Regions from separate parts of the Ruegeria sp. CF4 genome, predicted to be linked through region 1. Evidence: riboswitches for the same ligand, from Rfam matches in the RefSeq annotation. Region 1 holds a riboswitch; each other region holds the start of a gene.
The links. Region 1 has a riboswitch for cobalamin ahead of ACR0NF_RS15455 (hypothetical protein). Riboswitches for the same ligand answer to the same signal wherever they lie in the genome.
Positions count from the first base shown of each region.

Region 2: linked by a shared signal. The riboswitch ahead of ACR0NF_RS01670 (DUF1636 family protein) and the one ahead of ACR0NF_RS15455 (hypothetical protein) in region 1 are both predicted to bind cobalamin.
Region 3: linked by a shared signal. The riboswitch ahead of ACR0NF_RS06650 (energy-coupling factor ABC transporter permease) and the one ahead of ACR0NF_RS15455 (hypothetical protein) in region 1 are both predicted to bind cobalamin.
Region 4: linked by a shared signal. The riboswitch ahead of ACR0NF_RS12420 (DUF1636 family protein) and the one ahead of ACR0NF_RS15455 (hypothetical protein) in region 1 are both predicted to bind cobalamin.

Region 1 is NZ_JBQFRJ010000007.1:123,077-130,239, reverse strand. It holds gene rsgA (ribosome small subunit-dependent GTPase A) at 1-509, shown strand, start outside; gene ACR0NF_RS15460 (alpha/beta hydrolase family protein) at 527-1,384, opposite strand; cobalamin riboswitch at 1,507-1,730, shown strand; gene ACR0NF_RS15455 (hypothetical protein) at 1,819-2,226, shown strand; gene ACR0NF_RS15450 (protein-tyrosine phosphatase family protein) at 2,231-2,734, opposite strand; gene ACR0NF_RS15445 (DNA polymerase III subunit gamma/tau) at 2,904-4,661, shown strand; gene ACR0NF_RS15440 (YbaB/EbfC family nucleoid-associated protein) at 4,803-5,147, shown strand; gene recR (recombination mediator RecR) at 5,212-5,805, shown strand; gene ACR0NF_RS15430 (hypothetical protein) at 6,427-6,915, shown strand; gene ACR0NF_RS15425 (ribonuclease T2 family protein) at 6,912-7,163, opposite strand, start outside.
Region 2 is NZ_JBQFRJ010000001.1:344,670-351,832, forward strand. It holds gene cobN (cobaltochelatase subunit CobN) at 1-1,495, opposite strand, end outside; gene cobW (cobalamin biosynthesis protein CobW) at 1,500-2,555, opposite strand; gene ACR0NF_RS01670 (DUF1636 family protein) at 2,552-2,932, opposite strand; cobalamin riboswitch at 3,018-3,223, opposite strand; gene ACR0NF_RS01675 (NAD(P)-dependent oxidoreductase) at 3,255-4,325, shown strand; gene ACR0NF_RS01680 (DeoR/GlpR family DNA-binding transcription regulator) at 4,449-5,246, shown strand; tRNA gene ACR0NF_RS01685 (tRNA-Glu) at 5,310-5,384, opposite strand; tRNA gene ACR0NF_RS01690 (tRNA-Glu) at 5,406-5,480, opposite strand; gene recJ (single-stranded-DNA-specific exonuclease RecJ) at 5,590-7,163, opposite strand, start outside.
Region 3 is NZ_JBQFRJ010000002.1:1,134-8,296, forward strand. It holds gene ilvD (dihydroxy-acid dehydratase) at 1-834, opposite strand, end outside; gene ACR0NF_RS06640 (helix-turn-helix domain-containing protein) at 942-1,505, shown strand; gene ACR0NF_RS06645 (CBU_0592 family membrane protein) at 1,502-1,771, shown strand; gene ACR0NF_RS06650 (energy-coupling factor ABC transporter permease) at 1,789-2,466, opposite strand; cobalamin riboswitch at 2,522-2,733, opposite strand; gene sseA (3-mercaptopyruvate sulfurtransferase) at 2,875-3,729, shown strand; gene ACR0NF_RS06660 (amino acid aminotransferase) at 3,729-4,913, shown strand; gene ACR0NF_RS06665 (ammonium transporter) at 5,473-6,795, opposite strand; gene ACR0NF_RS06670 (P-II family nitrogen regulator) at 6,829-7,163, opposite strand, start outside.
Region 4 is NZ_JBQFRJ010000005.1:1,558-8,720, forward strand. It holds gene ACR0NF_RS12385 (aminotransferase class V-fold PLP-dependent enzyme) at 1-175, opposite strand, end outside; gene ACR0NF_RS12390 (LuxR C-terminal-related transcriptional regulator) at 393-1,022, shown strand; gene ACR0NF_RS12395 (energy transducer TonB family protein) at 1,036-2,046, opposite strand; gene ACR0NF_RS12400 (ExbD/TolR family protein) at 2,043-2,420, opposite strand; gene ACR0NF_RS12405 (ExbD/TolR family protein) at 2,425-2,751, opposite strand; gene ACR0NF_RS12410 (MotA/TolQ/ExbB proton channel family protein) at 2,783-3,439, opposite strand; gene ACR0NF_RS12415 (hypothetical protein) at 3,436-3,870, opposite strand; cobalamin riboswitch at 4,038-4,241, shown strand; gene ACR0NF_RS12420 (DUF1636 family protein) at 4,344-4,700, shown strand; gene ACR0NF_RS12425 (ABC transporter ATP-binding protein) at 4,697-5,482, shown strand; gene ACR0NF_RS12430 (ABC transporter substrate-binding protein) at 5,499-6,446, shown strand; gene ACR0NF_RS12435 (FecCD family ABC transporter permease) at 6,448-7,163, shown strand, end outside.

The DNA of each region.
Region 1 (7,163 bases):
AGGTTCTTTCGTGGTGCCCAAAGGGTCAGACCGGTGCGCTGCTGGGCTCATCCGGAGTGGGTAAAACCACGCTGGCCAATGGCATGACCGGGCAGGAAAAAGCCACGGCGGGCATTCGCGAGGATGACGCACGGGGCCGGCACACCACGACCGCGCGCGCGTTACATCAGATGCGCAATGGTGGCTGGCTGATCGATACGCCCGGCATGCGGGCGCTGCGTTTGCTGGATGCACAGGACGGAGTCGATGAGGTCTTCTCGGACCTCACGGAGCTGAGCCTGAATTGCCGTTTCTCGGATTGCCAGCACGAAACCGAGCCCGGCTGTGCGGTTCAGGTCGCGGTCCAAAGCGGCACGCTTGACCCGTCCCGGCTGGAGCGTTGGCGTAAGTTGCGGCGCGAGGATCAGCGCAACTCGGAAACCATCGCTCAATCCCGCGCGCGGGACAAAGCGTTCGGCAAGATGGTGCGTAGTGTCACGCAGCAGAAAAAGTCGCGCAAGAAGCTGTGAGGCAACGTCCCGTCTGGTCAGTCGATCAGGCGGGGCCAAACCGCTGCGTTTCGTCGGGCGAACGCTCCGATATGTCCAACTTTTGGCAAACCAAATTCCTGCGGCGACAACAGGTGACGATGGGCATTTGAGCCGTAAAGATCGGCCAGCCGCCACACGGCTGCGGGTGGTACCATCTCATCATCTTCAAAGGCGAACAGATCAACACGCCCGCCTGCGGTGGACCAACGGGCCTGAGGCAGCGTCTCTCCGATCTCGGGCAGATAGCTGTCGGGAGCCGTGCACCACTTGCGCCATTGCCAATAGATCAACGCGGGCAGATCCTCACCAAAACCGACCGCCTTGCCCGGCAGATATCCCAGAGCACGGACCAACAACGGCACATGGCCATACCAGAACAACGCAGCCAGCGCGCGGTAAGGCCACGGGTGATCTTTGAGCGTCACTAGACCTGAACAGACGCAGATCATCCGATCTATCTGTTCGATATCCGATTGCACCGGCCCAAGCATCGCACCAAGCGAGTGGCCAATACTCCATAGCTTGGCACCCGGAAACCGCCGCCGCATCTCGGCCCGTGCAGCAGGGATATCGACCAGCGCCCAGTCTGCCATTGTCACGGTCGAGGCCTTCTGCGGCCCGGTCAGCGAGTGACCAAAATCCCGATAATCGTAGGTCAGGCAGGCCATCCCGCGCTCAGCTGCCAGCCAACGCGCAAAATGCTGATAATAGTCTCGTGGCACGCCTGTGGCACTGTTAATGACCACAACCGTTTCCGGATCGGTCGCAGGCAGATACAAGCGGGCGGACAGCATCGCGGACCCGGCGGGAAACCGGAACTCCTCGGTCATCACGGTTTGCCGCGCGTCCAACATCTGATCCTCATGCGTTATCTGAACCGATCAGTTCACTCGATCGCGTTCGAGTCAAGGTTGACGTGGCTGGACCAAAGGTAAGCTTGTGGCATTCAATCCGCTTGACTCGGGAAGTGCGCAACCGCTAGCGATGTGGTGATGGTTCCCGCGCCCTCGTTCGAGGCCGGGATGAAAAGGGAACACGGTGCGGCCCTGCCCGGTAATATCCGGAACGGACCAAATCCGCGACTGCCCCCGCAACTGTAAGCGGAGAGCAATGCCGTAGCGCCACTGGCCTTGAGGGCTGGGAAGGTCGGCAAAGCGATGACCCGCAAGTCAGGAGACCTGCCATCGGAACCGAAACTGAAACTCGGGCGGGGTGTCCGGGCAGGTCCAGACTGCACTGTGCTGTCCCACCTGTTTCACACCCTCAGCCCACGCGCGGAGGGCGCATCATGATATGGAAAACCGGAACCCACCAGTTCTCGGCAACAATTTGCCAAAGGACGGGGAAAACCTGTCCGGCTTTGGCGCGAATCGCACGGGCGCTGGCCACCTCGATGGCGGAATCAGCCCCTGCGGCGACTACAGAATTCGAGATTCAGGGCAGTAGCGAACTGGCGCATTGTTCGGACGGGTGCACCGCCCGTTTTCGCGCGCGCGCCGACGAAATCAGAGTGTTCTGCGGCGCTGGATCAGACGAAGCGATAGAGCATCTGGACAGCTACGCAGACCTTTTGTTCGGCACCGAGACCGAAGCACTGTCGACAAATATCTTGTCGAACCCGCCATGCGCGATGCTCGAAGTGTTGACGCTTGCCCAGACTACGTCGGTGCAACCCGAATACCGACCGTCTGCCTGACAAGTCAGCCCACAGCCAGAATACCGGCGGGCGCGATCGCCCATTCCATCTGCTCGTCGGTTTCAACAGCGCAGGGGCGCAACGCGCGCAGCCTTTGCAACGCTGCATCCGGATGCTCGCCGCATTCTATCATCAAACGCAGTACAGCCATACCAGATCGACCACATCCGCCCTTGCAGTGAATCAAAATGCGTCCGCCACCGGACAGCGCATGACGCACTGCGGCACTGACTTCGACCCAACGTTCGTCCACCTCGGGTGATGGCGTGCCATAGTCCTCGACCGGCAGATGAACCCATCGGCAGGCACGGTTCCGGACGTCGATACCGAAGTCTCTGGCGCCATCGAGTATCATCTCGACCTCGGTTGCCATTGAAAGGATCAGGCCGGGCTTCCAATCGGCCACGGCATCCAGATCGCCTTGATAATCGCCACCCCGACCCGGCATCGATGTCAGCGCGAGCGTTCCTCCGCCAACCTGAAGTGCATGGATAATCATCTGAGACATTCTACGTTCCCCCCGAAACGTTAATCAGAAGATCTTTCTACTGGTCTTCAAGTGTCTGATCTTAACCGCCCCGTCTCGCATTCCAAAACGAAAATCATCCGGTCGGGCGGTGGACGCGGACGGCGGCGGCCTCTACGCTGCGGCGGAACTCGAATCCGCGAAAGCAGACATGACCGACACGCCCAGCCCCGCCTACCAGGTGCTTGCCCGAAAATACCGCCCGGAAACCTTCGCCGATCTGGTTGGCCAGGACGCCATGGTGCGCACGCTGAAAAACGCGTTCGAGGCCGACCGCATCGCGCAGGCCTTCATCATGACCGGCATCCGCGGCACCGGTAAAACCACCACCGCCCGGATTATCGCCAAGGGCATGAATTGCATCGGCCCAGATGGCGAAGGCAAACCCACCACCGAACCTTGCGGCCAGTGTGAACATTGCGTGGCCATCATGGAGGGCCGCCATGTCGACGTGATGGAGATGGACGCCGCCAGCCGTACTGGCGTGAATGATATTCGCGAGATCATCGACAGTGTCCGATATCGCGCCGCCTCGGCCCGCTACAAGATCTACATCATCGACGAGGTTCACATGCTCTCGACCAGCGCCTTCAACGCGCTGCTCAAGACGCTTGAGGAACCGCCCGAGCATGTGAAGTTCATCTTTGCCACCACCGAGATCCGCAAGGTTCCGGTCACGGTGCTTTCTCGCTGTCAGCGCTTCGATCTTCGCCGGATCGAGCCCGAAGATATGATCGGCCTGCTACGCAAGATCGCAGATGCCGAAAGCGCGCAAATCGCCGAAGATGCGCTGGCGCTGATCACGCGCGCCGCCGAGGGCTCTGCCCGCGACGCGACCTCGTTGCTGGATCAGGCGATCAGCCATGGCGCAGGCGAAACCAGCGCCGATCAGGTGCGCGCGATGCTGGGCTTGGCGGATCGTGGCAGGGTACTCGACCTGATTGATATGATCCTGCGCGGCGACGCTGCCGGTGCCCTGACCGAGCTCAGCGCCCAATATGCCGAAGGGGCAGACCCGCTGGCCGTTCTGCGTGATCTTGCCGAGATTACCCATTGGGTCTCGGTGGTGAAGATCACGCCAGACGCCGCCGAAGACCCTACCGTCTCGCCCGATGAGCGCGCCCGGGGCCAGCAGATGGCAGATGCCCTGCCGATGCGCGTGTTGACCCGCATGTGGCAGATGCTGCTGAAGGCACTCGAAGAGGTTGCCGCCGCGCCCAACGCGATGATGGCCGCCGAAATGGCCGTGATCCGCCTCACTCATGTGGCCGACCTGCCCAGCCCTGAGGAGTTGATAAAACGCCTTCAGGATGCGCCCATGCCTCCTCCAAACGGAGGGCCGGGAGGCGGCTTGCCGGCAGCCACGCAGAGCAACGTCTCAACCCCCGTTGCGACGCAAACGACCTATGCGGCAACGCGCAACCCAGCTGGCGCGCCCTCGGCAGCGTTGGCCCAGGACGTGGCGAACGCTCTGGCCCGCTACCCTACTTTCGACCATGTGGCCGAACTGATCCGGATCAATCGGGACGTCAAGCTTCTGGTCGAAGTTGAAAACGGTGTACGTCTGGTCTCCTATCAGCCGGGTCGGATCGAGTTTACTCCCGCCCCCCATGCGCCCGCGGACCTTGCCCCTCGGCTCGGATCAGCTTTGCAGCGCTGGACTGGTAATCGATGGGCCGTGACGATTGTATCCGATGGCGATGCAGCAACGATTGCTGAAATTCGCGATGAGGCAGAATTGGCGCTGAAGCAGGTGGCCACCGAACACCCCTTGGTTCAGGCGGTGCTGGCGCAATTCCCTAAGGCCAAAATCACCAAGATCGAAACCCCTGAGCAACGCGCGGCGCAGGTCGAAACCGAAGCCCTGCCTGAGGTCGAAGACGAATGGGACCCGTTCGAGGAGGATTGAGGTCGAGGCGAAACCTGTGAGGCTCAACCGGCGGAAGGGCCTTCCCAAAGACTTTGGCGACGGACGGGACACGCCTCGCCCCTTGTGCCGGGTCCGCGCCACCCGTATTTAGACGGCAACGCGATTTACAGGAGAATATCGATGCTCAAAGGACTCGGCGGTCTGGGCGACATGGCCAAGATGATGAAATCCGCACAGGACCTGCAGACCAAGATGACCGAGATGCAGGAAGAGCTGAACAATCTGATGGTTGTTGGCGAATCCGGTGCCGGTCTTGTCAAAGCCACAGCCACGGCCAAGGGTGAGCTCAAAGGGCTCGATATTGACCCATCGATCTTCAACGGCGACGACAAGGAAGTGGTCGAGGATCTGATCCTGGCTGCGATCAAGGATGCGCAAACCAAAGCCGCCGAGCGTTCGCAGGAAGAGATGGCCAAGCTTACCGAAAGCATGGGCCTGCCCGCCGACATCAAGCTGCCGTTCTGATAGGCACTCCTGACGGAGTCGAGGCCGGGCACCCAAGTCCGGCCCATTTGCAGGAGAACGCGCAGTGAGTTCGAACAGTGACATCGACAATCTGATCGACCTGATGGCCAAGCTGCCGGGCCTCGGCCCCCGCTCGGCCCGCCGCGCGGTGCTGCACCTGATCCGCAAACGCGCCTTGTTGCTGACGCCGCTATCGGACGCGATGCAACAAGTAGCCATCACCGCCCGCGAGTGCCTGAATTGCGGCAATGTGGGCACCACCGACATCTGTGACATCTGCGACGCCGAGGCTCGCGCGACCGGAGAGCTGTGCGTGGTCGAGGACGTCGCCGACCTTTGGGCAATGGAGCGCGCCGGGGTCTTCAAGGGTCGCTATCACGTTCTGGGCGGGACTTTGTCTGCTCTGGACGGGGTCGGCCCGGATGAATTGCGTATCCCGCGGTTGAAGGATCGAGTTGTGGCCGAGGGTATCACCGAGATCATCCTTGCCCTAAACGCCACCGTCGACGGTCAGACCACCGCTCATTACATCGCCGATCAGTTAGAGGGGCAGGTACGCCTGACCTCGCTGGCGCAGGGTGTGCCGATTGGGGGCGAGTTGGACTATCTGGATGATGGGACGATTACTGCGGCGCTTAGGGCGCGGAAGGAATTGTAGACCAACAAGTATTTGCAATGTAAACAAAGTGAAGATGTTGGAATCTTACCACAAATGCTCAGAGTTTTCTTAAGCATATTCGCAACTGTACTATTGCTTCTCGTTTCGACGACTTCACTAAAGGCCGACGGTCACGAAAAACTCCGAGTTGCTATCTTCTCCAAGATGGATGACCCTACCCTTGACGCTTTTTATCATGCGCTTGCTCTCGCAAATCCTGACATTAACCCTGATGTACGACCATCAGGATTGGATGACACCGACGCCCTAGTCTTCTTCTTAGATCGTTGGCAAGATGTCGACTACGCTCCAGGCGCAAAGGAGTTATCGGAAATTTTCGACAAAGTTAGAGCGAACCGCCCTGATGCAGTTAGCCAAATGTTCGTGGCCAGTAGACAAAATGGCAGGGAAATAAGGTTCTTGTTCTACTCTCTCAGCAGTACGGGCTATCTGTCGCTCGCATGTTATGCTCGGGAGGTCGCTGCAGTACTAAACGATGAACCGGGGGTACTCACTTCAGGTAGCTGCAGATAGTACTTATTTGGCTACCTGATTTCGTTTAGATAATCTTTAGCAATCAATAACCAAAACGTGCTTATACGCTTCTGAGGAACAAAACAAATGCCCCGCTTTCTCGCCATAACCTTTGCCGCATTCACCGCCACTGCTGCCCTGTCGCAGGCACTCATCGACAAAGGCTTCGTCGAAGGCTGGAACATCATGATGGACCCCAACCTCGGCAATGGGTGCCTGATCCAGACGGTGTATCAGGATCTTTCGGTGGTGCGGCTGGGCTATGACGCGCTGGACAATCGTGGATATTTCACCGTTTACAACAAGGCTTGGGGCGACATCAAACCAGGGCAGAGCTACCCGATCCGGTTCGAGTTGGACGGCAAAAGCTTTGACGCCACCGCCATCGGGTTCAAACAGGATCGTGTGCCCGGCGTGACGGTGTTCTTTATCGACCGGAGTTTCGTCACATCGATTGCGCAGAACAAGACCATGACTGTCTATAATCCGGAAGGTCAGACTGTCATGGCGATTGATCTCAAAGGCACTGCAAAAGCGCTGGACTATGCCCGCGACTGCCAGAACAAAAAGCTCTAACGAATCGGATCAAACACCGCGTCTTTGGCGGTGCAATCACGGATCACGTCGCGGCCACAGGGCACCGGGTCAAGATCGCGGGACACGCACAGGCGGACCTCTTCGATATAGCCTTGCTTGCAGGTGATGGTGATCATGTCGGGCTCAAGCGTCGGATTGTCCTTGAGAAAGGCCTCTTCCACTACTGAGGCGGGCAGTTTGACCGTGGCGTCCAGCTTGCGGAACACTTCGGGGCGCGCAACACCTGC
Region 2 (7,163 bases), on a different contig from region 1:
CCCGCAGTTCGGGCGTGCCGCGTTCCGGTTGCAACGCGATCAGAGCTTTGCCCCGTCGCAGGGCAGTGAAATGGAACGCGCCATCGGTGAAGGTTGGGTCGTCCTCGGGCTTGCCCCAGACGGTTTGCAGATCGGTGCGCAGTTGGTCGGGCAGGTCCGCCAGCGTGGTTTGATAGTCAGTCAGCGGCCACGAAATCCGAGCTTCCAACAGTGTTTCGCCAATCGGTTCGGCAGGCGCGGTATCATAACCCTCGGCCTGCAAGTCGGACAGCATCGCCTCGGCAGAGGCCAGCGCGTCCAACCCAACCGCATGGGCCATTTGCCAATCCTTGCCGGGATAAGTGGACAGCACCAGCGCGGGCACTTGATCCGCCTTGGGTTTATCGTCGAGGTTCAGCCAACCAATCACACGATCAATGATTGCTTCGATCCGTTCAGGTTCAGCCCGGTGGGCAAAACGGGAATACTCAAGGTGCGGGTCGCGCTTTCCCGGTTCTTTAAACGAGGCGATGCCTGCCGAGATACGCCCGTCTACCTCAGGCAGAACCACATGCATGGCGAGGTCGGCGGGCGAAAGCCCACGTTCGGCTTCGGCCCACGCCTTGCGGCGCGAGGTGGCCAGCGCGACCTGAAATACCGGCACACCCGCTGCATCGAGCGGAGAGGTGCCCGACGCGCCTTTGCCCGAGAACGAAGTGGCGTTGATGATCGCGGATGGGCTTAACGCAACGACCTGATCCCGCAGCCAGTCGGCGGCAGCGGGTGCTTTCAGAGATGGAGCGAACAGACCAACAGCGTCATATCCGCGGGCACGCAGGCTGCGGATCAAGGTTGCGACCGGGGCGGTATCCGCCGAGGTCAGGTAAGCGCGGTAAAAGGTGACGAGGATGCGTTTCGCGTCACCTGTGAACGCTTTTTCCGCCGGGAGCACACCGCGATCCGGGCACCATGCGCCACACTCGGGCAAGGTCTTGGCCCCCATCACCGGCCCAGCATAAAGACCTGCCGCCAGTGCCATTTGCGCCAAGGCCGCCTGTGCCGCGACCTCACCGCCGGTGTCGCACAGATGCGCCAGCCGCCGCAGGGTCGAGACGGGTAAGGTGGAGTAGTCGTCCAGCCGGGTATCTTCGCGCCCATCCGCAGGCAGGACGGCCAGTGCAATGCCCTTGGCCTGCGCCAGCGCCAGAACCTGCTGCAAGCCGTACGCCCAATAGGGCACTCCACCGATCAGACGGATCAGTATGCCCTTGGCCCCCTCCAACGTCTGTTCGACATAGGTGTCGACGGACAGAGGGTGTTTCAGCGCCGTCAGATTGGCCAGCCGCATCGTCGGCATCCGCCCGTCGGGTCCGCCTCCACGGTGCCATCCCGCCGCGAAAGCGCCGAGGTCGCTGTCGGAAAAGGACAGCACCACCAAATCCGCCGGGCTTTGGCCCAGATCGGTCGGGGTTTCCGTTTCCTCTAACCCGTGGCTTTCGCGGAAGACGACGTGCATGGCTTTACTCGGCTGCCTCGGTCACACCCACGAGGATATCGCGGATTTCGGCCTCTTTGATATCGTCATGCTCGGCAATGACGACTAGACGCGAGCGGCGCTCCTCGCCGGGTTCCCAAGGGCGGTCATACTGATGGCGCACGCGCGCACCGACGGCCTGAACCAGCAGGCGCATGGGCTTGCCTTGAACGGCGGCATAGCCTTTGACGCGCAGGATGTTCAGTTCTTTGGCCAGACGTTCGATTTTCGTCACCAGATCGAGCGGATCGCTCTGTTCGGGCAACTCGACGATGATGCTTTCGAAATCGTCATGTTCGTGATCGTGATGGCCGTCGTGATGCGATGGGCGTGCGTCCATGTCATCCTCGGCGGCGGCTTCCAGACCCAACACGACGCGGACGTCAACGACGCCCTCGGCCACTTCAACAACGGGCAGGGGGCGCGGGGCCTCTGCAGCGATGACCTCTTTGGCCTTGGCGACACCTTCGGGACCGGCCAGATCAGGCTTGGTCAGCAGGATGATATCGGCGCAGGAAATCTGATCTTCGAACACTTCGGACAGCGGCGTTTCATGATCAATCGAGTCATCGGCCATGCGCTGGGCATCCACCGCCTCGACATTCGGGGCAAAGCGACCGGCAGCGACCGCCTCGGCATCGGCCAGCGCGATGACACCATCGACGGTGATTTTCGAACGGATATCAGGCCAGTCGAAGGCCTTTAGCAGCGGTTTCGGCAGCGCCAGACCGCTGGTTTCGATCAGGATGTGATCAGGGCGCGGCTCCAGCGCCATCAGCACTTCGATGGTCGGGATGAAATCGTCCGCCACGGTGCAGCAGATGCAGCCATTGGCCAGTTCCATGATGTTTTCCGCCGGGCAATCGGGGATCGCGCAGGATTTCAGGATATCGCCATCAACGCCAACATCGCCGAATTCATTGACCACAACGGCCAGACGCTTGCCCTGCGGGTTCTGCATCAGGTGGCGCACCAGCGTTGTCTTGCCCGAGCCCAGAAAGCCGGTGATCACAGTGACGGGAAGTTTCTCAAGGTTGCTCATTTCAGGGCTCCAATCGGGGGAATGCGGGCTGCGCAGTTCTTGCGGAAATGTTCGGGGCGCTCGCGCCATTTGACCAGACCATCCTCGGTCGCGAGGTATTTGGTGGCACCCTCCACGATCATGTCGACGTGGTCGGTTTCGTTGAGGTGTTCATACACGAAGGTCCAGCGATCCGGCCCCCCGCGCAAGACGATGGAACAGCCCTCATCGCAGTTCGACAAGCATTCCACGGCTTTCAAGGTGATCCCTTCGGGCAGATCGGCCTGCTCAAGCGCCTTGTGCAGAAGTGCACCGGGGCGCTGCGCATCATCTTCGACAGGCAGCCCGCGACGGCAGGTGGTGCAAACCAGCAGCTCGACCGGAGCGGTCTCGGTCATGTCTCTCATCCCCCCAAATCCTCTTCGTGGGGGACGGGGTTTCATGCGGGTCGCTTTTGACCCGACACCGGAACACCCCGTCCGGTTTAAATCTCGGGCGTTGGCAGGTCTCCCGGCTTGCGGATGTCAGAGGCGGGCCTCTGTCGGATGTCCCGCCTTCCCGGCCTTGCGGCCAGTGGCTTGGGCACCCTCTCCGTTCACGGTCGCGGGGGCGGCTGCGTTTGACGGAAAACCCGCTGACGCATTCCCTTTTCATCTGCGCACGCAGACACCAACGAAAGGGACATGCGGCACGCTTGGGCTGCTTGTCAAGCGAGTCGCGATGATCAGCGAAGAAGCAGGTAAAAAGCGACCTGTCGAGGTCGCTGGGCGGCATGATCCATCTGTGGTGACGTGTTGGCATGGATCACAAGACGCGAACAGGAGGATGCGGCGCATGAAAGTAGGGTTTATCGGGCTGGGAAATGTTGGGGGCAAGCTCTCGGGATCGCTGCTGCGTAACGGAATCGATTTGACGGTTCATGACCTGAACCCGGATCAGGTGACCCGATTTGTCACCGAGGGTGCCAAAGCCGCTGAAAGTCCGGCGCAGTTGATGCGTGATTGCGACGCGGTGATCACTTGCTTGCCTTCACCCGCCGCCTCGGACGCCGTGATGCAAGAGATGTTGCCCGAGGTCGGCCCCGGCAAAATCTGGATGGAGATGTCGACCACCGATGAGGCTGAGGTCAAACGCCTTGGTGCCATGGTCATCGAACAAGGCGGCGCAGCGGTGGATTGTCCGGTTTCAGGCGGATGTCACCGGGCTGCGACGGGCAATATCTCGATCTTCGCTGGCTGTGACCGCGAAACGTTCGAGCGTATTATGCCCTTCCTGACGACCATGGGGCGGCGCATTCTGCACACAGGTGAACTGGGGTCGGCCTCGGTGCTGAAAGTGCTGACCAACTATCTGGCCACCGCTAACCTGATCACCTGCGCCGAGGCTTTGGTGACCGCCAAAGCAGCTGGAATGGATCTTGGAACCACCTATGAGGCGATCAAGATTTCGTCGGGCACCTCGTTCGTGCACGAAACCGAAAGCCAGGTCATCTTGAACGGTTCACGCGATATCTCGTTCACCATGGACCTGGTGAAAAAGGATATCGGCCTGTTTCAGGAGGTTGCCGACCGCGCCGGTGTCCCCCTTGAGGTGAATCCGGTGATGATCAAGATATTCGAAGACGGCATCGCACGCTACGGCGAGCGCGAGTTGTCCCCGAACATCATCAAACGCCTCGAAGATGCGACCGGACTTGAGATTCAAGCACCGGGCTTTCCACCCGAAATGCTGGATGATGAACCCGAAGAGCCCGGCTATGAGGTCATTCCGCAAAACCGCGCTGCGCCGTAAGCCTGTCTGTTGTCATTGAGCCAAACCAAGTCGGCCGCTTGCAGCGGTCGGCCTGTTTCGGGTTGATCACTGACCGCATTCCGTGTCTTTGTTTGGGTAAATTTGGGAAATACGGAGCGTCCAGTGAAAACCCGCAGCCCGCACACCCATCGTGAGCTTGAACTTCTGGATGTTCTCCGTCGTCTGGGCGGGACAGCCCGAAACTCGGAACTGGCCAAAACACTAGGGGTCTCTGAAGAAACCGTGCGGCGCACGATCAAGTCGCTCTCAGCCTCGGGCGCGGTCGAACGTGTGCATGGCGGCGCTTATCTCGCCGGCACCCAAGGCGACCCCAGTTTTTTTCGCCGTATAGCGCAACACTCTGAAGAAAAGCGGTTGATCGCGGGGCATGTGGCGAGCCTGATACGGGACGGGATGACCGTCTTTCTGGATGTCGGCTCGACCACCGCTTATGTGGCCGAAGAGCTGCGGCAGTCGGGAAACCTGACCGTCGTGACCAACTCGATCGGGGTGGGGCAGACCCTGGCCGGAACCAATGGCAATCGTGTGCATTTGCTTGGGGGCGAACTGCAAAGCGATGAGCGCGGCGCATTCGGTCACGTCACGCATCGGCAGGTACAGCGTTATGCGTTTGACATCGCAGTGCTCAGCATCGATGCGATTTCGGCACGTCGAGGTTTCTTGTACCACAGTTCAGTTGAGGCAGACCTTGCGACTGTTGTCGCCAGCAACACCGACCGACTGTTTGTGGCTGCGGCGCATTTTAAGTTTGGTGAAACCGCGCCTTATGTCGGACCCGAGCCGCGTATGATCGATCTACTGGTCACGGACCAAGCACCTACCGGGGATGTTGCCAAGGCATTGAAGCAATGGGGTATTCGGATCGAGATTGCAGAAACCAATCACCGGCAAGCTGGCTAGTCGTTGCGCTTAAGCGTAGCCACAATCATTCAATCAGAGATCACGATGAGTGGATTGGAAAAATGGCAGCCCGTAGGGGAATCGAACCCCTCTTTCCAGGTTGAAAACCTGGCGTCCTAACCGATAGACGAACGGGCCACTTGGTCCAGACAAGCAAAGTGGCAGCCCGTAGGGGAATCGAACCCCTCTTTCCAGGTTGAAAACCTGGCGTCCTAACCGATAGACGAACGGGCCACGCTGGCTTGTGGAGGGCCTTTTACGGTTTACCTTCCCCCCCCGCAAGACGAAAAACGCAAGCCTGCGAAACTTTTTTGACCGTTTTCGAGGTGCGTTGAAACAGGTGTCAGACGGCCTCTGCCGCGTCTTCCAGCCGCAGCTGTACGCTCTGTCGGCCACCCCAGGTATTCACCTCAAGCCGACCCGCAAAATGGAACCGAGCGCCGCCGTGATTGGAAAGGCGATCCCCCAACGGACCCTCGAATGCGCCAAAGGCGATAGCGTCCAGCCCACCGGACATGCCGTCGGACAGGGACAGTTTCAGATGTGTCTCACCTACGCGTTTGGCAAAGCGCACCTGCAGGTCGGGCAGGGCATAGCGCGGGGCAGGAGCCGCAGCCCCGAATGGTCCTGCTTTTTCAATCTGTTCGATCAGATCGACCGTCGCGGCCCCGGGCATCAGCGCCCCGTCCAGTTTCAGGTCGGCTGGGCCACCTTGGCCCGCGCCCTGTTTGGCCAGAAGTTCCGATAGCCGCTCCATGGCAGGCTCCAGCTGATCGCGCATCACTGTCAGACCCGCCGCCATCTTGTGGCCACCGCCCTTGACCAGCAGCCCCTCAGCCGTGAGGCGCTGGATTGACGCGCCTAGGTCAACGCCCGAGACCGACCGGCCAGAGCCCTTGCCCTCATCCCCGTCAAACCCGATCACGATGGCGGGTCGGTTTGCGGTCTCTTTCAACCGCGATGCGACGATGCCAACGACGCCGGGATGCCAACCGTTGCCCGCAGCCCAAACCAGCGGCGCATCCAGCCCGCGCTCTTCGGCCTGCGTCATGGCTGCCGCGCGCACCGCGTTCTCGATTTCGCGCCGTTCGGTGTTCAGAGCATCCAGCCGCTCGGACAGGGCTTCGGCCTCGGAAACCGAGTCGGTGCTTAGCAAACGTGCGCCCAGATCGGCCTGCCCAATGCGCCCACCCGCATTCACACGCGGCCCCAGCAGAAACCCCAGGTGATAGCTATTGGGCGCGGTATCCATGCGCGCCACGTCCGACAGCGCGACCAGCCCCGGTCTTTGCCTCTGGGCCATAACTTTCAATCCCTGCCGGACCAATGCTCTATTGGCCTCGATCAGCGGCGCAACATCCGCCACCGTGGCCAGCGCCACCAGATCCAGCATCGCCATCAGATCCGGCCCTTTAGCCCCCGCCTCGCGCAATTGGCGCCCTGCTTCGACCAGCATCAGGAACACCACGGCAGCGGCGCAGAAATACCCCAGATCGCCGCTTTCATCCTGCCGGTTCGGGTTCACCACGGCCACGCAATCCGGCAGTGTTTCTCCACCCAAATGGTGGTCCAGAACGATCACATCCGCGCCCTTCGCTGCCGCGATAGGTTCGTGGCTAAGCGTTCCGCAATCCACGCAGATGATCAGATCATGGCTGGCCGCTAGTTCCTGCATGGCAGGCACGTTTGGGCCATAACCTTCGTCGATCCGGTCGGGCACATAGAGCGTTGCAGCAATCCCCATCTGACGCAACCAAACCAGCAACAGCGCCGCTGAGCTGCCCCCGTCCACATCATAATCTGCGAAGACCGCGATCTTCTGGCGCTTGCGCACGGCTTCCAGAAACCGGGTCGCGGCGCGCTCCATGTCTTTCATCGAACGCGGATCAGGCAGCAATTCCTTCAGCTTGGGCTCCA
Region 3 (7,163 bases), on a different contig from region 1:
ACCGCCCATAGCGATGTCGAGGCTCATGGCGTTCTCAAAGGCCTCGAACGTAGCGATCTCGCGTGGCAGGAAGCCTTTTTCGTCCAGATCATAGTGCCGCTTGGTGATCTCGACGATCCGGCGACCGGCCTCAAGGAACAGCTCTTTGCGGTCCGCGTGTGTGGCAAGGGTCGAGCCGTTGCCCGGCAGTGCCAGACCCAGCGCCTCGGCCAGACAGTTCATCGAGTTGGCAGTGAACATGCCCGAACACGAGCCGCAGGTGGGGCAGGCGTTTTCCTCGATATGCTGAACCTGTTCGTCGGTGAAGCGGTCGTCAGCAGCGGCTACCATCGCATCCACAAGGTCGATTTTCTTGGCGTCCAGATCGGCGATATCGATCTTGCCCGCTTCCATCGGACCACCCGAGACGAAGATGGCCGGGATGTTCAGGCGCATGGCCGCCATCAACATGCCGGGGGTGATCTTGTCGCAGTTCGAGATACAGACCATCGCGTCGGCGCAATGCGCGTTGACCATGTATTCCACCGAATCCGCGATCACCTCACGCGAGGGCAGCGAATACAGCATCCCGTCATGGCCCATGGCGATGCCATCATCGACCGCGATGGTGTTGAACTCTTTCGCGACACCGCCGGCTGCCTCGACCTCGCGCGCGACCATCTGGCCGAGGTCCTTCAAGTGGACGTGACCGGGCACAAACTGGGTGAACGAGTTTACGATAGCGATGATCGGTTTGCCGAAATCATCGTCGCCCATACCGGTGGCGCGCCACAAACCGCGGGCACCGGCCATGTTGCGGCCATGGGTAGAGGTTCTGGATCGGTACAATGGCATGATGCTGTTTCCCTTTTGCCTCGGGTTGCATGTCTTGGGGTTCGTACGTTATAGCGCACGTATCACATGTGCGCTATAACGTACAAGAGGATTCGGAAGTTGATGATATGGCACCGGACGACATAACGCTGAAATTACGGGACGTGCGGACGGCGTCCGGGCTGAGCCTGTCGAAGGTGGCTGAAATGACCGGGGTCAGCAAAGCCATGCTGGGCCAGATAGAGCGCGGCGAATCCAGCCCCACCATCGCGACCTTGTGGAAAATCGCCAAAGGCTTCCAGCTACCACTCAGCGCGCTGATCGATACGGCGCTGGGCGACCCGTCTGTTTTCCAGACCGTGACCTTCCCCGGGACCATAGAGGTCAAGATCGTCTTTCCCTTCGACCCCGCCCTAGGGGCCGAGACATTTCACGTCAGCTTGCATCCGAACCAAAGCCACGAATCCCCCGCCCATGCCGCTGGTGTGACCGAGGAGGTGTTTGTTCTTTCAGGTACGCTCGAGATTCTACGCGATCGGGAATGGGTATCTTTGCAGGCCGGACAGGGCTTGCGCTTTGCCGCTGATATCCCCCATGGATACCGCGCGGGTGCAGAGGGTGCCGCATTCCTGAACATGCACCACTACGCCCAGCACAACGAGTATTCTGAAAACGGCAAGGCCCATTCATGACTGCAGTTCTCGACAGCCTCACCATCGTCGACGCTATTGGCTCGTTTGGGGCTTTGATCGTGGTCGCGGCCTATTTTGCGACACAGATGCGGATGATGAACTCTGACGATCTCGCGTTTCCGGTGGTGAACCTCTTGGGGTCGGTTCTGATCGTCTATTCGCTGCTCGAGAATTTCAATCTGGCGTCGATGCTGATCGAGGGGTTCTGGATTCTGATCAGCATGATCGGGATCATTCAGCATTTCAGGTTGCGCCGCGCAAAGTAGTGCGCGGCGCGGGATGTTTAGGCTGCGCTGAGAAGACGTGGCGTGAACAGGCCGAGCTTGTTCAGACCCTTCATGGATTTCGCAGCCGCAAGAACGGCAAGATCGGCCAGGGGCTCAATCAGGATAACCATCATGTAAGCTCCGCCAAAGCTGGCCACGGCGGCGATGTTTTCGGCACCGAAACCCTGACCGTAGAACGCCCAGAAGGCCACCCATAGTACGACACCACCCTGATAGGCGGTCGACAGCGCAAGTGCCTGAGAATACTTGAGGTCAACATAGGCCGTATTCGGCGCAATGACGCGGTTTGCCAACGCCTGCAGGGCAAACAGAGGCACCAGCAACGTCGTCATGTTCATTCCGAACTGGGGCAGATCGAAGGGTGCCAAGAAAAACCCTTGAACAAAGAGGCCCAGGATCAGACCAATCGCAGCCGGGGCGGCACCGAACAAAAGAAACAGTGTCGAGCCCAGAATAAAGTGCACCTCTGACACTCCCACCGGGAAATGAGGCAGAACTTCAAAGAATGTGAAAACAAGGCCGGTTGTCAGGGCAGACCGCACTGCAAGGCTTGCAACACCACTGTTTTTGACGCTCTCCCACGCCAGCTTCAGACTATAAAGCCCTGCCCCGGCCGCGGTGGCATAGCTCAGGACAAGTTTGGCGCCGTTAACGACGCCCGGTTCGATATGCATAGTTTGTTCTCCTTACCGTCACACCCGACGGTAGAAACGTGTTGAAATTGGGCGGATGCCCGGTTTGTGCATGGCAGGTCTCCTGACTCGCGGATTAGGATCGATCCCGGCCTTCCCAACCGATCATTTCGGTCAGTGGCCCTGATGGGGCGATACTCCGCTTACAGTTGCGGGGGCAGTTCCGGAATTGACAGGATTTGTCGCACCGGATTCCCTTTTCATCCCTCTGGGGAAACCCCATTGGGAACCATGTCGCACAGATTTCTGCCACAGAATGCTGCCTGTCAAGCACGCCAAGCATGTGGTTGGAAAAAAACGTTCCCCGCGCGGGTTCTGAGCTGCGGCGTGACTTGAACGTTTGGCCGTGCCCATATAGGGAAAATCCAAGCTCGCTCAGGGGAGGCTTTGATGCAGGACGATCCGAAAACTCTCGTATCCACAGACTGGCTGGCCGCGCATCTCAAGGACCCGGATCTGCGGATTTTGGACGGGTCCTGGTATCTGCCCGCGCAGAACCGCGATGCGAAGGCCGAGTATGATGCAGGCCATATCCCCGGTGCGCGGTTCTTTGACATTGATGACATTGCCGATCACCGTTCGGACCTGCCGCATATGGCACCTCCGGTCGAGAAATTCATGTCCCGCCTGCGGGCGATGGGGGTGGGCGACGGCCATCAGGTCGTGGTCTATGACGGGGCTGGGCTGATGTCTGCCGCACGCGTCTGGTGGCTGTTCCGTTTGATGGGTCAGGACAATATTGCCGTTCTGGATGGGGGGCTGCCGAAATGGCAGGCCGAAGGTCGCGAGATCGAGGACCTGCCGCCCGTCGTTCGCGATCGCCATATGACCGTTCGCGTACAAAACCATCTGGTGCGTGACGTGACGCAGGTTTCAGCTGCGGCCAAGCTGAACGATCATGAGATCATCGATGCGCGCTCAACTGACCGCTTTGCCGGAACAGCGCCAGAACCACGCGAAGGTTTGCGCTCGGGTCATATTCCGGGCTCTCACAATGTGCCCTTTGGTACGCTGCTGAATGCAAATGGCACCATGAAGTCGCCCGAAGAGTGCCGCGCCATATTCGAGGCCGCAGGCGTAGATCTGTCGAAACCCGCAATCACATCCTGCGGCTCGGGCGTCACGGCTGCGATCCTCAGCCTTGCGCTTGAGCGCATGGGTAAAAAAGATCATTCGCTTTATGACGGCTCCTGGGCTGAATGGGGTGCCTTCCCAACCCTGCCCGTCGCAACCGGAGAGAACTGATGTTCGAGAACCTCAAGCCACAGCCAGCCGACAAGATTCTGGCGCTGATGCAGATATATCGCGATGACCCGCGCGATCAGAAAATTGACCTGGGGGTTGGCGTTTATAAAAACGCTGAGGGCATCACCCCGGTCATGCGCGCCGTGAAAGCGGCTGAAAAGCGCATTCTGGAAGAGCAGGAGACCAAGGCCTATACCGGTTTGGCCGGTGACCCAGCCTATGCCGATGCCATGATCGGTCTGATTTTGGGTACATCGGTCCCGCGCGCCAACATCGCCGCCGTGGCGACGCCGGGCGGCACCGGTGCTTGCCGTCAGGCGTTTGAGATGATCCGCATGGCCAATCCGTCGGCCCGTGTTTTTGTGTCTAACCCGACTTGGCCGAACCATCTGTCGATCCTGAATTATCTGGGAATCGAGACGGTCCAGTATCGTTATTTCGACGGTGAAACCCGCGGCGTCGATTTCGACGGCATGATCGAGGACCTGAAAACCGCCAATGCGGGCGATGTGGTTCTGCTGCACGGCTGCTGTCACAACCCGACCGGAGCCAACCTGAACATGGTGCAGTGGCAGGAGGTCGTGAACCTGATCAACGAGCGAGGCCTCGTAGCGATGATCGATATCGCCTATCAGGGCTTCGGCGACGGCCTTGAAGAGGATGCGCAGGCGACCCGTCTGGTTGCCTCATCGGTCAAGCGTTGCCTGATCGCGGCGTCCTGCTCGAAGAACTTCGGCGTCTACCGCGAACGGACCGGTCTGCTGATGGCGATCAGCGACGATGCGGCGCAAACGGCTCTGAACCAATCGACACTGGCTTTCCTGAACCGTCAGAACTACTCGTTTCCGCCAGATCATGGTGCGCGCGTGGTAACGACGATCCTGAATGATGACGCGCTGCGCGCCGACTGGGCCGCCGAGCTGGAAGAGGTCCGCTTGTCCATGCTGGGTCTGCGTCAGCAACTGGCTGACGAATTGCAACGTCTCAGCGGGTCGGATCGTTTCGGTTTTGTCGCACAGCACCGCGGCATGTTCTCGCGCCTTGGTGCGGCACCTGAACTGGTCGAGCAACTGCGCAACGATCACGGGATCTACATGGTTGGCGACAGCCGCCTGAACATCGCCGGTCTGAACGCGACCACCGTGCCAATTCTGGCGCAGGCGATTGTAGACGTCGGGGTCTGATTCCAACGAAAATGGTTTGCTGAACGCTGCGCAAACTAGCGCAGCGTTCAGTGAGATTTGTATTGGGTTTTCTCAAAGTCATCTTACCCGCTCGGCTATGACCATATTTCTTTGTTACCAGCGATGGCGGAGACAACTGCCTTTGCACGTTGCTCAACTCCTGGCATATAGGAAAGGCCCATATGCTCAACCTCAATGTATATCAAATAGTTGGCAACATCAGTTTGGGTGCTACCGTTGCGCAGTTGGCCAGCTACTGACATAAGATACGTATCGTACTCATCCGCGAAGGGTTCGGATTGCTCATCTTGCCAGCAATCTCCGGGGGCTAGTAACCCAATAGGATCCCAAAGTGACCATCCTATGTCGCGTAGCCGGGGTAAATTAATTCGAGGATTGCGAGAAGAGTGCATTGCTGTCGCCATTCAATTGTTCCCCCCAGACGGTTTCATAGGGGCACCATTTTGAAAAGCGGCACTTCGACGAAATACAATTCTCGGGGATAAATAAAAAAACCGGGCGCGGACGCCCGGTTTTGATTGTGCTTTGATGGGGAAGTTTAGCCCTTCGAAAACTCCGGATAGGCTTCCATACCCAGTTCCGCCATGTCGAGGCCGTTGATCTCGTCCTCTTCGCTGACGCGGATGCCAAGAGTGGATTTCAGGATCACCCACAGGATCAGCGCGCTGACAAAGGTGAACACACCGTAGGCGACAATGCCGGTCAGCTGAGTGATCAGGCTTGCTTCACCGTAGAAGATCACGGCAATGGTGCCCCAGATACCGGCGAACAAGTGAACCGGGATGGCACCCACGACATCGTCGATCTTGAACTTGTCCAGCATCGGAACTGCGAAGACCACGATGATACCGCCGACGGCACCGATCCAGAGCGAACCGAACAGGGTCGGGGCCAGCGGCTCCGCCGTGATCGAGACCAGACCGGCCAGCGCGCCGTTCAGAACCATGGTGAGGTCGGGCTTTTTGTACATGACCTGTGTCATGATCAAAGCGGCGACGGCGCCAGAGGCTGCGGCCATGTTGGTGTTGGCAAAGATGCGCGACACGTCGGACACGTCCCCAACAGTACCCATTGCCAGCTGTGAGCCTCCGTTGAAGCCGAACCAGCCCAGCCACAGGATGAATGTACCCAAAGTGGCCAGCGCCAGGTTTGAACCGGGCATCGGATGTACCTTGCCATCTTTATACTTGCCGATACGCGGGCCAAGGATGATGGCGCCTGCCAGAGCGGCCCAGCCACCAACCGAGTGTACAACGGTCGAGCCGGCAAAGTCCGAGAAACCGGCTTCGGACAGCCAGCCGCCACCCCACTGCCAGGACCCTGAGATCGGGTACAGAACACCAGTCAGAACGATGACGAAGATCAGGAAGGGCCACAGCTTGATCCGCTCTGCCACCGCACCTGAGACGATCGAGGCGGTTGCAGCCACAAACACCAACTGGAAGAAGAAATCCGAGCCAATCGATGCGTAGTCGAGCGCTGCATCAGCGGGCGCAACGCCAACGGCGTCAAGCTGCGTGGTCGAGAAGAAGGGCCCCAGCCAGCCAGCGATGGTCCAGCCGTCGCCGGGATACATCAGGTTAAAGCCGATCAGCCAGTACATGATCGCTGCAAAGGAAAACAGCGCAACGTTCTTGATCATCTGCATGGCGACGTTTTTCGAACGCACCAGACCGCCTTCCAGCATGGCAAAGCCAGCGGCCATGAAGAAGACCAGAAAGCCCGCCATCAGGAACAGCAGTGTGGTGAAGATATATTGGGTATGCAGCGCAGCCTCGCCTTCGGCAGCCTCTTGCGCCAGCCCCATCTGCGGCAGCACAACAAGTGCGGCGGCAGGAATGATGAATTTCATCAGGTTCATTGTCAGTCCTCGAATGTTTTGGAAGCGGGGCGCTTAAAGCGCGTCCTCGTTGGTTTCCCCGGTCCGCACGCGCAGGGCCTGCTCGACATCGAGGACGAATATCTTGCCGTCACCGATCTTGCCGGTTTTGGCTGTTGTGGTGATGGTCTCGACGATCTGGTCGGCCATGGTGGCGGGCACCACGATCTCGAGTTTGATTTTGGGCACGAAGTTCACAGCATATTCCGCGCCCCGATAAATTTCCGTATGGCCGGATTGCGAGCCAAAGCCCTTGATCTCGGTCACCATCATGCCGCGCACGCCCGCGTTGGTCAGTGCCTCGCGCACCTCCTCGAGCTTGAACGGCTTGATTGTCGCAATGATCAGTT
Region 4 (7,163 bases), on a different contig from region 1:
TCTCGCGCAGCATGTGCTTGCATTCGATCATCCCGCGCAGAACATCACCGTGCATGTGATCAGCGATACCGGCACGGGCAAAGGCCTGCAGAACGCGGGCATCGGTGTTTCCCGGTCCGGGACCTGCGGCCAGGGTTTCCGGGATTTCGAGGCTGGGGTAGATTTGAAAAGTCATATGTTCCTCCGCGGCGGCAGGGACAAGTTTCGCCCCGCTGATCGCCTTTCCTTGGAGGAGAACCGAAACTTGCGTCATTGCGCAACGTAACTTACTACTGCTTTGGGATACCTATTTGGATGGGTAAATTACTACCCAAATAGGTAAATATGCTGATGTATACCAACATAGTACCTACCCATATGGATGGGTTCTTGCGAAATTGGACAGGAAATCAATGACCGAGACGTTACAGCGCCCCATCGATGTCATGCTGGCCAACAACAACCCTCTGGTCCTCTCGGCTATGTCCGAAATCTTTGAGCGTGATCCGCGATTCTCGCTCGTGGCGACCTCGGCTACGGCCGAAGGCTTCCTTGGTACGGTCATGCGCATCCCGGTTGCAGTGGGGATAGTATCTTGGGAACTGCCCGCGTTGGGCGCAGCCAAACTGATCGAGGTTTTGCGTGAACAGGCCAACGCCCCGCGGTTTGTGGTCTATGGGGATGAAGCCGGGGATGTGCCGCGTCAGGCCATGCAGGCGGGGGCTGCCGGGTTCGCACCGCGCTCTGGTGACGTCGAAGGCCTGCTTGAAACCTGCGTAGATGTGGCCAAAGGCAAGATGGTTTTTCCGTTCATCGACGTGCGCAAGATGCAACAAAACCCGTTGCAGACGCTGTCGCGCAAGGAACTGGCGATCCTTGAAGCTTTGGCGACCGGCATGTCCAACCGGGAGTTATCGAAAGAGCTGCAAATTTCGACCAATACAGTGAAGTTCCACCTGTCGAACATCTATGAGAAGCTATCGATCAAGAACCGCGCGCAGGCGATCGCGTTTTATTATTCTTCAAAAGCCGACAATGGTTAATGAGACCTGAAGGTCAGCCATTCTGATAGTAGAAAGAGAGTTTTCGACTCACTCCACCCGGAGGCGGCGGGAAAGGGGCTGCTCTGCGGATTTGCTCTTTTGCGGCGCGGTCGATCTGGGTTGAACCGGAACTGTCGGTTATCTCGACCCAAGCGAGTGAGCCATCCGGGTCGATCTGGAAGAAAACCCGCGCAAATCCGCGCTCGGACACAAAGACTGCAGGGGTCCGGTTCAAATGCACCAGTACCAGCCCTGCATAGTTGGTGGTGTTGGAATTACCCGGCCCGCGCCCGCCCGACTGACGCTGACGATCGCCGCGGGTAAAGGCATCGGTGCCCTGGCGTTGAAAGGTCGTTAGTGGCGACTCGATGAGCTGTTGCGGAAAGCGCAATTCGGCGAATTGGTCCGAGCTGTCGGCCGCGCCTTCGGGCGCTTCGCTGGGTGTGCGATCAGGTAGGCGTGGACGGATTGACTCGGTTACCGCCTGCTCTGAAGCGGCAATATCCGCCTCCTCCTCCGGCTCCAGCGCAGCGATGACCGGGGGGGCGGGCGCTTCGGCTTCTGCCGGCTCTGGTTCCGTGGCCGGTTCGCCTTGCGGGATTTCAGCAACCTCATCAACGGAAGTCGGCTCTGCAGTCTCGGCATCAGCGCGCGCAGGTTCTTCGCTGTCTGAAGGATCAGCCGGTTCGGCGTCCTGCGGTTCGATCACCTCTGGCTGAACCGTTTCAGCCTCGCCGAAATCGGGGGCAAAAACGCGTTGCGGATCGTCGGACGCAACCAGTGCTTCGCTGGTGGGGGTTTCGGCTGCTTCCGGTTCTGGGGTTTCGGCAGGTTCGGGTTCCACTGGATCGCTGGACGCCTCCGCAAGATCTTCGAAGCTGTTGCTCAGGTCCACCACGTCGGAATTGCCTTGTGCGGCAGGTTCACCCGGTTCAACAGATGCAGTCATGCTGAGTCCAAGAATGTGCAAGATCAGCGACACCAGAATGGCCAGCGCGGCAACTATGATCGATCCCCGGATCATTCCAGTGTCCGTTTTGTGACCAGAAACACGGAAGGCGCACCATTGCGGCGCAACAGGCCCGTGACTTCGATCAGGCGCGCACCCGGAGCGTCACGATCCGGAACGATCCGTACCGGCCCTTCATCATGATCGGCCATGAAGGTCTCGGCATCGGTAGGTGTTCCGCGAAAGCTCAGCGTTCCATCCTTGTGCAGAACCAGCGCGTCGGGCGGTTCGCGCCCTTCGAGCTCTGACGTGTCCACAAGGTCGAGGTCAGGGTCCAGTGGTGGTGCGATGGTACCGGTGATCAGAAAGAAGATCAGCATCAGAAAGACGACGTTGATCAGAGCTATGGTTGAATCGCGTTTTCGGCGGGGGGCGGTCTGGCGGATCATCGGCTCACTCCAGCACCAGAACGCTGAGCCCCTCGCGCCCGCGCAGCCGAACCAACAGATCCGTCAGGCGTTGGGCCGTGACATCGGTATCGAGGCTGACGAGCACCTGCCCGGTTTCGATCTCGGTCGCGAGATCGTCCAAGGTTATCGCCGTGCCGTTCAACACAAGACGTTCCGCACCGAGCTGTAGAAAGACCCGCTCAGACGGTTCGCTGGTTTGCGCGGTTCCGCCAGTCGTGCTGCTCAGCTCGATCTCGCCGAATTTTGAGAAGGTCGAGGTCAGCATGAAGAACAGCAAAAGCAGAAAGATCACATCGATGAGTGGCGTCATCGACAGGGTCCGCCGGACAAATGGCGCCCGGTTACGCATGTTCCGGCACGGCTGAAATGGCCTCGGCCTCTTTGGCGAGCTGACCTGGTACCAACACGGTCCGCAGTGCTTTGTCTGCAAAGACCCGCTCGCGCGCGGTGCGGCTTTCGAACCATGACAGAACCATTGAGGTCGGCATCGCAACCGCCAGCCCCACGGCGGTGGTGATCAGCGCCACCCAGATGCCACCCGCAAGCAGCGACGGGTCAATGGAGCTGCCTGCCTGTTGCAGGCTTTGGAACGCTTCGATCATACCCAGAACGGTCCCGAACAGCCCCAGCAAAGGCGCGAGTTGGGCAACGGTGTCAAGAAGGCGAAAACCGCGCTCCAGCCCTGCCAGGGCCAATCCGGCTTCAGCATCCAGACGATCATCGAGACCGGGTAGATCGGGCGCATCCATGGCTGCACCGACCAATGGGGCCAGATAACTGTGGCTTTTCGCCAATCGCGCGCGTGCAGTCTGATGATCCCCGGCATCCCATGCCGTCAGGGCCTGGGACAGCACCCGATGTCGTCCAACTCCGGTCACGGTGAATTGCCACAGTTTGTAAAGCGTGACGGCCAGAGCCAGCACTGACATCACGATCAGAATGGCCACCACTGGCCCGCCCAGAGCCACGATCTGGCGCAATGCTTCAAGCGCGTTCATCCCAAAAGCTCCACATCTATCCGGCTGGTAAGGTTCAGTCCTGTTGCACAGATATCGCTTTCTGAGCCGTCGACAACGCAGCTGTTTGCGCCATTGATCAGAACGCGCCCGATCGAGTCGCAGTTGAGATCGGGCAGGCCGAACTGACGCACGCGCGGACGGTCTGCCGGCAGATCCCGAAAATCGAACAGAGAAAGCGTAACGACACGGCCCGAGCTGTCGAAAATGACGGTCTCAAAAGCTGCCTTCTCGATATCGCTTCCGGTTTCGTTCTGAACCAGAAAGGTCAAGCGGCAGGCGCCGTTCACCTTTTGCACGGTATTGAGCTCCAGCAACAGTTCCGAGGGGTTGTCGTCAGCAGATTGCGCCAGCGCCGAATTTGTTGATGAAATTGCCAGCACAGCTACCAGAGCGAGGCGGTGATACGGCATGAGCGGGCTCCTGATTGTTTAGCGCTGAGGGTTTGTCCCGCGCATCTTTGCAGGGGTTGATCCCTCTTATCCAATCCAACCGAGACGTGAAAGAGCGGGTGGCGCGATTGTGTCCGGCCGACCGGTAACGCGTGATAACTTTCGTATTGACGCATTCATCGATCTCAGGCACTGAATCCGGTGATGGTTCCCAAGGGTGCGCCCGTGGGATGAAAAGGGAATACGGTGCGGTCTACACTGGCCAAACCCGTAACTGCCCCCGCAACTGTAAGCGGCGAGCGAAGCCAAACAGCCACTGGCCCCAAGGGTCGGGAAGGATGGCCAAGCACCGACCCGCGAGTCAGGAGACCTGCCATCAGTTGTTCAACCAAGCCGGGGCGGGGCGTCCTGGAAGGAGGCTTTGATGGCACGTGATACACGTGTTTCTGTAATCAGCACCTTCGCACTGCGTTTGGGCAGAGGCGGAGGGTTATATGCCTGGCGCACCTGATCATTTTGTTCTGATCTGTTCGACCTGTGCGGCCGCGCAATCAGTGGATGGAGTGCATGATACGCTTCAATCGAAGCTGCCCGAGCATTTTGCGATCCGGGCTGTCGATTGCATGGCAGGATGCGCGCATCCCGTGACCGTAGGCTTTCAAGCGGTCGGCAAGGCGCAGTATCTATTTGGTGATATCCAGACATTGATTGACGTCGAAGCCCTGGCCGAGTTTGCCCATCAATATCAACAGAGCCCGGATGGCTGGACCAAGGCCAGCGAGCGTCCGCGTGCCCTTTACACCAAAACCTTGTCTCGCATGCCCCCGATCAGTCAGGAGGTTTCGATATGACCGTCCAGCCGTTTCTGGTGGCTTCGGATCTCGAATATTATGCCTTGAATGGGGACATACTGCTGCAAGGCGTATCCTTTGAGCTGTCCGAAGGGTCAATACTGGCAATCGCGGGCCCCAACGGTGCAGGTAAAACCACACTGCTGAATTTGCTGTGTGGGGCGGAAGGGCTGGCACTAGGGGATGTTTTGCTCAAGGGGCGCAGCCTCAAGCAACTCTCGGCAAAAGAGCGTGCTCGGATGATCGCGGTGGTCAGTCAGCAAGAGATGCCTGACGGGCGCTTGTCGCTGCGGGATTATGTGGCGCTCGGACAGATTCCGATCCGCGCGGACCGATCTGCAGGTGAACACGCGCAGGAACTCAGCCGTATATTGGAGATTACGGGCCTTGGCGCGCTGGCTGACAAGAAGATGGCCCAACTGTCGGGTGGTGAGCGTCAGCGCGCGCATATCGCTCGGGCGCTGGCACAGAACCCGACTTTGCTGTTTCTTGACGAGCCGACCAATCATTTGGATCCCGATGCGAAGGGGCGGATGCTGTCTCTGGTCGCTGATCTGGGTATTACTGTCGTCATGATCGTGCATGATTTGGTCATGATCCCTGAATTCGCCACCCACGTTGCTCTGATGAAATCCACGCGCCTGACCGGGTTTGGTTCGGTCGACGAGGTACTGACATCGGAACGTGTGCGCGAAACCTTCGGTGTCGATTACCTGCGCTTTCATCACGAAGGCCGCATGATCCCCGTTCTGGACATCCGAAGAACAACGCTTTCCACATAAACTCAGGAGACTATCAATGAAGCAAATCTGGTCCGTGGCGCTGGTCACTGCCATGGCAAGCGGCGCCGCTGCGCAAGAGGTGACGGTTGACAATTGCGGTGAGCCGCTTGTCTTTGATGCCGCGCCAGAACGTCTGGTCGTGCATGATATGAATATGACCGACATGGCCTTTGCGCTGGGTCTGCAGGACAAGATCGTCGGTCTGACCGGCATCACCGGATGGTATAAGACCAGCCCCGAGTTCGACACGCTGCGCGGCGATATCCCTGAACTCGCGCCGAAATACCCGACTGTCGAAAATCTTGTTGCGGTCGAACCTGACCTGTTCTTTGCCGGTTGGTATTACGGTATGAAGCCGGGCGGAGATGTGACCCCCGGCACACTGGAGCCATTCGGCATCAGGACTATGATCCTGACCGAAAGCTGCGTCCATCTGGACAAGGATCGCCCCGAAGCCAGCATGAACCTGCTGTTCGACGATGTTTTGCGTCTGGGCAAGGTCATGCATGTCGAGGACAAGGCCGAAGCGCTTGTGTCGGGCTGGAAAGACGAGTTGACAGCAATCGAAGCTCGGACCGCTGATCTGGCCAAACCACGCGTGTTCCTGTTGGACGGCCCTGCTGATGCGCCCTTTACGGCGGGTAAGTTCGCCATTCCTGACGCCATGATCGCAGCGGCTGGAGGAGAAAGCGTTACGCACGACATGGATACAAGCTGGGGCCGTACCTCTTGGGAAGCGGTTGCCGCAGCCAACCCTGAATTTCTGGTGCTACTGGATTATCAGACCGGCAATGGCGCGGCAGATACCTTCAAGTTCCTGCAGGAACACCCTGTGATGTCGCAGACAGATGCCGTCAAGAACGAACGCTGGATCGGCCTGCGCTATGAAGAGCTCACTCCGGGACCGGCGAATATTGCTGCGATCTCGAAAATGGCCAAGGCCATGCATCCGGATCTCAACTGATATGGGCCGATTGGGCCTGATACTCTTGCTGGGGGCGGTCGTTCTGGCTGCCCTTTTGCTGATCTCGACTATCTATGGAACCACCTCGATTCCGATCACGGACACATTCGAGGCGATCCTTCTGGGCACCGGCCTGACCGGAGGAGAGATGTCTCCGATGCATCGGATCGTCTTCGACCTGCGCCTGCCACGCGCATTGTTTGCAGCGGTGATCGGCGCGGGCCTGGGTATCGTTGGCGTCGTACTGCAGACCACCACACGCAACGATCTGGCGGATCCATTTCTGTTTGGCCTGTCTTCAGGTGCTGCAGCGGGGGCCGTATTCGTCATCACTGTAACCGGAGATATTCTGGGCTTCTGGACGTTGCCATTGGCTGCGTTCTGCGGAGGGTTGGTGGCGTCGGGTATCGTGCTCGCGCTGGTGCATGGGCTGCGGACAAGCGCGCCCGAAAAGCTGATACTGGCCGGGCTGGCGGTGTCTTTCCTGTTCTCTGCCATTACAAACTATCTGATCTTCGCGGGCGATAGTCGTGCCGCACACTCAGTGATTTTCTGGATGCTAGGCGGGTTGGGCCTCGCTCGTTGGGAGACTTTTCCGCTTGTCTGCGCGGGCTTGATACTGATCCTGAGCTACTCACTCTACCGCAGTCGCTGGCTGGATGCTTTGCTGACAGGAGATCTGACCGCAACCACTTTGGGCGTGCCTGTGCAGGGCTT